DNA from 3 places in the Thermostichus sp. OS-CIW-26 genome. Region 1 is predicted to be linked to each of the others. Evidence: riboswitches for the same ligand, from Rfam matches in the RefSeq annotation. Region 1 holds a riboswitch; each other region holds the start of a gene.
The links. Region 1 has a riboswitch for cobalamin ahead of ACVW0C_RS04950 (TonB-dependent receptor plug domain-containing protein). Riboswitches for the same ligand answer to the same signal wherever they lie in the genome.
Positions count from the first base shown of each region.

Region 2: it holds a riboswitch for cobalamin, as region 1 does, so the genes downstream of both, ACVW0C_RS02575 (sirohydrochlorin chelatase) here and ACVW0C_RS04950 (TonB-dependent receptor plug domain-containing protein) in region 1, are expected to answer to the same signal.
Region 3: it holds a riboswitch for cobalamin, as region 1 does, so the genes downstream of both, metE (5-methyltetrahydropteroyltriglutamate--homocysteine S-methyltransferase) here and ACVW0C_RS04950 (TonB-dependent receptor plug domain-containing protein) in region 1, are expected to answer to the same signal.

Region 1 covers NZ_JBSSAG010000007.1:49,573-51,830, forward strand. The annotation lists gene rsmH (16S rRNA (cytosine(1402)-N(4))-methyltransferase RsmH) at 1-9, shown strand, start outside; gene ACVW0C_RS04945 (hypothetical protein) at 186-710, shown strand; cobalamin riboswitch at 1,056-1,207, shown strand; gene ACVW0C_RS04950 (TonB-dependent receptor plug domain-containing protein) at 1,250-2,258, shown strand, end outside.
Region 2 covers NZ_JBSSAG010000003.1:127,925-130,182, reverse strand. The annotation lists gene ACVW0C_RS02580 (heavy metal translocating P-type ATPase) at 1-692, shown strand, start outside; cobalamin riboswitch at 820-955, shown strand; gene ACVW0C_RS02575 (sirohydrochlorin chelatase) at 986-2,029, shown strand; gene ACVW0C_RS02570 (hypothetical protein) at 2,127-2,258, shown strand, end outside.
Region 3 covers NZ_JBSSAG010000029.1:23,132-25,389, forward strand. The annotation lists gene metE (5-methyltetrahydropteroyltriglutamate--homocysteine S-methyltransferase) at 1-1,041, opposite strand, end outside; cobalamin riboswitch at 1,498-1,702, opposite strand; gene ACVW0C_RS11100 (ABC transporter substrate-binding protein) at 1,946-2,258, shown strand, end outside.

The sequences.
Region 1 (2,258 bases):
CAGATGTAGGTTTAGGTTGGTTCTCCCGCTCTCAAGAGATCGGCTACCGTGAAGCGGACAGCTGTCCTGCTGAGGCCGGGAATCGGGAGAAGGGGGTTGCTATTGGGGGATGCGGGGAACTAGGGTGAAGCGGAACCGGCAGTCCTGCACCGTCGGATCCCTTGGTGTGTGTGAGGTTAAGCCCTATGGTTAGCCAGCCTTTGAACGCAGGTCTTGATCGTCCCAAAAGCCCTCGTCGCCACAGACAGCCTTCTGCTCTGAGCCGACCCCTCTCCGGTACAGTTCAAGCCAGCCGCACCCAGCCTTTGGATTTGAAGTTGAAATCAGCCCATCCTCGCAGCCAACATTCGGCTTGGGCAGAACACCTAGCTTGGTGGAAGCAGATCTCCACAGGGATGGCTATCCTCTCTGGGGTTTCAGTGTTAAGCCTTTACAGTTGGACTGTGCATACCCAAAGCCGGTGGAGCCAGCGTTACCAGGTGTGGCAGCAGATGCAGCGCAACGAACGACAGTTTCTGCTGACTCAAGAATCCATTGCCAATTCTCTGCGGGAAATTGCCGACCGCTCCGAAATGGTGCCGCTGGTACCGGATCGGATGATCGAGGTGCCAATTGCCTCTCCCAGCCAAGTTAAACCGGATCCAGCCCACCAGACGACAGCCCCGCCTGAAATCGAAAAAGCTCCTCTTTTCTACCCGGTTGGGTACTAGTCCAATGAATCCCGTGGACAGCAGCCAAGCCACTGCTCCCCTCTTACTCTCCCAAAGGCTGTGGATTTTGCAAGATCTCAGCGTATCTCTATCCTCCCTATTCTTCAAATTCTTCAAAAGTCAAGGGATCCCTGGGCCTCGCGATCTGGAGTAGCAGCGGGCTATCCTTCAACTGCTTACAAAGCAGTGAAGAAATCTGGCCTAAATGGGATGTGGCCCATCCGAAGCCCTGGGATTGTCGTTGGGATCCCGTTCGCCCCTGGGGATGACATCCCCCCTGGCAGGATAGGAACTCCAGAGCAGGGGATGTATGATGCCTAGCACGGCTTTTTCGGAGCAATCGCAGAGAAAGCTGTACCGACAGGTTGTCCTGGGGATCAGCCAGGGCATGTAAAGGGGAAAGTCCGGTGCAAATCCGGCGCTGTGCCGCAACTGTGATGGGCTTGGGCTAGACCCATGCCCTCAGTCAGGATGCCCGCCTGCGGTTTTGGCTCGCATTTCTTCCGCGTCGCACGGAATCAGGAGCTTCAAGAAAGAAAATGAATCCCATTCTAGGTCTCAGCCTGGCGCTGGGGGGCTTTGTTTTGGGGATCCCAGCGTGGGCGCAGCCGGCGGCCTCTTCACCTTCAGCTCAAGAGGTGTTGGAAACCGGTGTTAGCGCCGAGATTTTAAATCAACCCGTCACCACACCTTTTCGCCGTCCTGGTTTGCTGCGGGATTCTTCCCGCCCGGTTTACGTCATTACCCGCCAGCAAATTCGAGAGCAAGGGGCAAGAACGGTTCAGGAGGCCCTGCGCTACCTGCCCGGGATCCTCAGCGACGGCACGGCGGGAACCCAGTTGGGAGCCCTTAGCTCCCAGTTTATGCGGGGAGGACGAACGGCCCAGGTGTTGGTGCTCTTGGATGGCCGCCCCATTAACGACCTGGGCTTTTTTGGCGGGTTCGATCTGTCTCAGATCACTACAGATGTGGTCGAGCGTATTGAGATCTCTCCAGGTGGGGGCTCCACCTTATACGGCTCCGATGCCGTTGGCGGGGTCATCAACATCGTGACGCTGGATCCAAAGCCGGGATCCGAGACCGTGCTGGAAGCGGCTATCGGCAGCTACGGCCTCAACGAGCAAGGGATCCAAAACCGCGGCCAAGCGCAGGATCTGGGCTGGGTGGTCAGCTATCGCCGTCTGCAGAGCAACAACGACTTTCCTTTTGAAATTAGGCGTTTGGGCAAAGCCGGCAGGCGGGAAAACTCGGCGGTGGAGTACCACAACCTACAAGCCAAACTCACCTGGCAACTGGCAGAAGGCCAGGTCCTAACCGGAAATGCCCTTTATCTCAACAAAGCGTTTCAGGTGCCCGGCAGCACCGAGTTTCCCTCCCCCGATGCAGTGCAAAACACCAACGACCTGCTGTTAGATCTCAGTTGGCTGTGGGATCAAGAGAGGGGATCCCTGCAAGCTAGGGTATTTTTTGACGACCTCAACTATCGCTTCAGCGCCCCACAAAGCCAGGGATCCCGGGATGAGATCCTGCGAACGGGGTGGGGATCCC
Region 2 (2,258 bases), on a different contig from region 1:
TGGGGATCCCCTGGGATCCCTCTTGGTCAGAGCGGGTTCAGAATTGGGAAAGCCAGGGCAAAACGGTGATCGGCGTAGCCCAATCCCAGAGCCTGTTGGGGCTGTTGGCCATTGCCGATCCGCTCAAACCCACCTCTCCTGAGGCAGTGCAACAGCTGCAACAGATGGGTCTAGAGGTGATCCTGCTAACCGGGGATAACCCCACCACGGCCCAAGCGGTTGCTCGGCAAGCAGGCATTCAGCGGGTAATTGCCCAAGTCCGTCCGGATCAGAAGGCCGCTTACATACGCAGCCTAAGACAACCGCGACGGCGGGTGGCGATGGTGGGAGATGGCATTAACGATGCTCCGGCTCTGGCAGAAGCGGATGTGGGGATCGCCATCGGTACGGGTACGGATGTGGCGATGGCCGCCAGCGATATTACCCTCATGTCGGGAGATCTGCGGGGAGTCGCCACTGCCATTCAACTCAGCCGGGCCACCCTCAACAACATCCGCCAGAACCTCTTCTTCGCCTTTATCTACAATACGCTGGGGATCCCGATTGCCGCTGGGGCGCTCTATCCCTTTACAGGCTGGTTGCTCAACCCTATGCTGGCGGGGGCAGCCATGGCCCTGAGTTCCATTTCGGTGGTCGCCAATGCCCTGCGCCTGCGACACTTTCAGCCCCCCAGACCAGCGGGCCGGCGTTAGGCCCTCTCCCAGGGGCAAGGGGGATTAGCGCGGCAACAGTTTTGCTGCCCTTTGAGCATGAGTCTGCCGTACCGCTCATGCCTCAGGGCTATCTTCTGGCAGGCAAGAACATCCCCCCCGGGAGCTTGGTGAACGACAAGCGGCAAGCTAACCTAAAAGGCTCAGGCAGACTGGGGAAAGCGCGGTGCAAGTCCGCCACTGTGACGCAACTGTGATGGGATCCCTCCCTCAGCCAGAACACCCACCTGCCGTTGTCCTGTACCCCTTGCGATTCACAAGGAACGGAGTTTTTTGTGTTGAATACCCTCAGTGTTTCCCCTCCGCTTGCGGTTGGGCAGTCTCCTGTTGTCCCCCTGCCCCTGTTGCTCATCGGCCACGGATCCCGCGACCCTGAAGGGCGGCAAGCCTTTCTGGAGCTGGCCCAAGTCTACCAAGCTCTCACCCCCCATCGACCGGTGATCCCTTGTTTTCTGGAGCTGACCCAGCCAACCATTGCCCAGGGGGTAGAGCAGTGCTTGGCCCAAGGGTGGCAGGAGATCGTGGCCCTGCCGCTGTTGCTGTTTGGGGCCCGCCACAACAAGTTCGATGTGACGATGGAACTGGATCGCCTGCAGGCCCTCTATCCCCAGTTGCGCATTCGTTACGGTGGGCCGCTGGGGATCCGCATCGAGATCCTGCAACTGCTGCGAGACCGATTGGCCGCTTTGATGGCCGCCCAACCGCAGCGGATCCCAGAAGCAGAAACCGTGCTCCTATTTGTGGGTCGCGGCTCCAGCGATCCTGAGGCCAATGCCGAAGCCTGTAAACTGGCCCGATTGCTTTGGGAAGGATCCGGGTTTGCCGCTGTGGAGACCTGCTTTATCGGCATTACCCATCCCCGCCTGCCCGTGGGATTGGAGCGGGCCTTGTCCTGGCATCCGCGCCGGGTGATCGTGCTGCCCTACTTTCTGTTTACCGGAGTGCTGGTGAAAAAAATTGAGGCGGCAGTGGAACAACAACGACAACGACAGCCGGAAATCGACTGGCTGATGCTGCCGGAATTGGGCCTTGTGGATACGGTGCTGCACAGCCTGCAGCAACTGGAGCAGGAAGCCCTACAGGGCCAAACCCCGATGAACTGCCACCTGTGCAAGTTTCGCCTGGCCGTGAGCGCAGAGGTTGGAGCTGGATCCAGCCATCACCACCCTCACGAGCCTCATGACCACCATCACGGGCACGGATCCCATCACCACCCTCATTCTCACCCTCACCACGACCACGGCCACACCCACGCAGCGGCTGGGGATCCCTGGGCCCAATTAGAGGGCTACCACCAACGGGCATGGCAGGTGCCCTAAGAGGGAAACAGAGGCTGCTGGCGGGATAAACTGAGTGCAGACAGGCCATTTTTGAACCTGGTTTTCCCGCTCTAGCGGTTGTGATGACGAAAAAACGATGATGCTCTCCCGCTCCTCTTGGGTTTCAGGTGCCGCTGCCGCGGGGAGCGGGATCTTTGTTTTCGCCCTGGTGGTGGGGCTGCTGGATCAGATCCTGCCCACCCTGCCCAAGGTTTCCCTCTCCCTGGCC
Region 3 (2,258 bases), on a different contig from region 1:
GGCCAGCTTCTGTTCGGCAAAGCTGAGGACATTTCTGAGGGGTTCCGGCAACTGGGCTTCCAGAGCAGCGTCGTGGGGCACAAATTGCAACGAAGCGGAAGGCTGCACCCGTAGGTTGGGAGCTACCCCCTGCAGCTCCCGCAGGCTGGCCAAGACGGTCTCAGGCTGAACCTTCCAGACATTCCGAGCGTCCACTACGCCAGCACCTAGGATCTGGTCAGCCGGAAAGCCATAGGTTCTTACCAGATCCAGGGTGTGGCCACGGGTAAAGTCAAGGCTAATGCCGGCCACCGGCAGTTGCACCACCCAGGGGTAAGTCTCCCCCAGGTCATCGAAGTAGGTGACCAAGTGGACAGGGATCCCGGCGGTTGCCAACTGGCGGTAGCTCATTTCCACAGCTTCCCGCAGGCCACTTCCCTGGCTGGTAACCAAAATGGGATCGTGAATCTGGACTTCTGGGATCCCCAGCTGTTTTAACTCCTGGAGGAGATCCCGGTACAGAGGAAGGAGCTTTTCCAAGTCCGCCCGCAGATCCCCAGATCGCTGGCTAAGGCAGAGCAAAGTCACTGGACTGAGGACAACGGGGCTGGTGCGCTCCCCTAGGATCCCTTGGGCCCGCCGAACTCTTTCCAAAAAATCCCCAAAGTTAGGACTGGGATCGGCTTCCGGCTCAATTTCGGGTACCAAGTAGTGGTAGTTGGTGTCAAACCACTTGGTCATTTCCAAAGCCGGCAGGCCCTCCCGCCCCCGCGCCATGGCAAAGTAGCGGTCTAAACCCGACAGACCTCGGAACCGAGAGGGGATCAGCCCCAGCCAGGTGGCCCAGTCCAGTACATGGTCGTAGAGAGTCTGATCCCCTACCGCAATGTGATCAATCCCAGCTTGTAGCTGAGTCTGCCAGGCTTGAGTCTCCAAATCCCAAAAGGTAGCCAGCAGAGCCTCTGACCCTAGGGCACCACTCCAAAAGCCTTCCAAAGCTTTTTTGAGCTCGCGGCGCTTGCCCATGCGGGCATACCCCAATGTCATGGTTTGTGCAGTCATGTTGTGTGCCATCCCAAATACTGAGTTTTCTAATTTTCCTGCGTTCAATTCGCCCTCAACTGGGATCCCGCCCGCCAAGGAAGAAACCGGCTGTTCCTCTCTTGCCTCTGGAACCCCAACAAAACACTGCCTTTTGCGCAAAAAAGATGCTCAACGCAGCCAGCGATCGCAGTGGCTACTTGCCAGCCACCAATTGAAGTCAGGAAGCCTGACATCTCACTCTTTCCTTCGCGTAGGCGGGCTGTAGATCTTGATAGATCTTGGTGCAACAGCACCCAAAATTTACTCTCTCCCGGCCAACTGGCTCAGAGTCTTGCTTGGGTTCTTGGACTTATTTCTACTGCTGAGGAGTACCGAAAGCTTGTGGGAGCAACGCCGGGAAAATGCTCAGGATAACGAAAGCAGAAACGAGCTAAAGCCAAGACAGTTACCATCTGTACCTCGCAGATGTTGTGAAGTTTAGAAAAACCATCGGCGGGCATTCTGACTGACACGGTTTTGGGGGACAAGACCTGGATCGGCAGCGAATGACTCTAGAGATTTGCTGCAGGACTTCTCCTAAACCGGATCACAGCTGCGGGACAGCGGCAGATTCTCACTGCTCTTTCCCCGTTTCCTCTGGCGGCTGATCCCCGTCAGAACCGATAGCTGAGCTACATCGTATCACGAAGTTCAGAGACGGGAGTAGAGTGCTTCAATCATCACCAAGCCAGCAGCCTTTGGAGCTACCAGACCTCACCTTTCACCCAGCGGTCTTGCAGGAAGTCATCGGAATCCTCTAAGCATCCTCCCCCCCTGCATTGCTCTCAAGATAAGGCAGTGATAGCTTAGCTGCCATAAGTCTTGTCCAGGAGGCAAGGGGGTTTGCTCCTTTTTGCTGAAAAAGCGACAGATCGGGGTTTCTATGGCATCAAGCTTAAAAGTAACTGTGTGGTCTGTGGGCCTCTTCTTGCTGAGCCAGATGTGGGCTGGATGCGCTCAGAATGCTGCTGAGCGGACAGCTTTCGATCCAAAGCTAGCAGGATCCAGCGATCAAATCGTGCTGGCCATTGGAGGGGAAAGGGAAGAAGGATTTGATCCCACCCTGGGCTGGGGACGTTACGGTTCGCCTTTGTTCCAAAGCACTCTGCTGCGGCGGGACGAGAACCTTGAGATTGTAAACGACCTGGCGACTGGCTACACTGTCAGCCAAGATGGCCTAACCTGGACGGTAACCC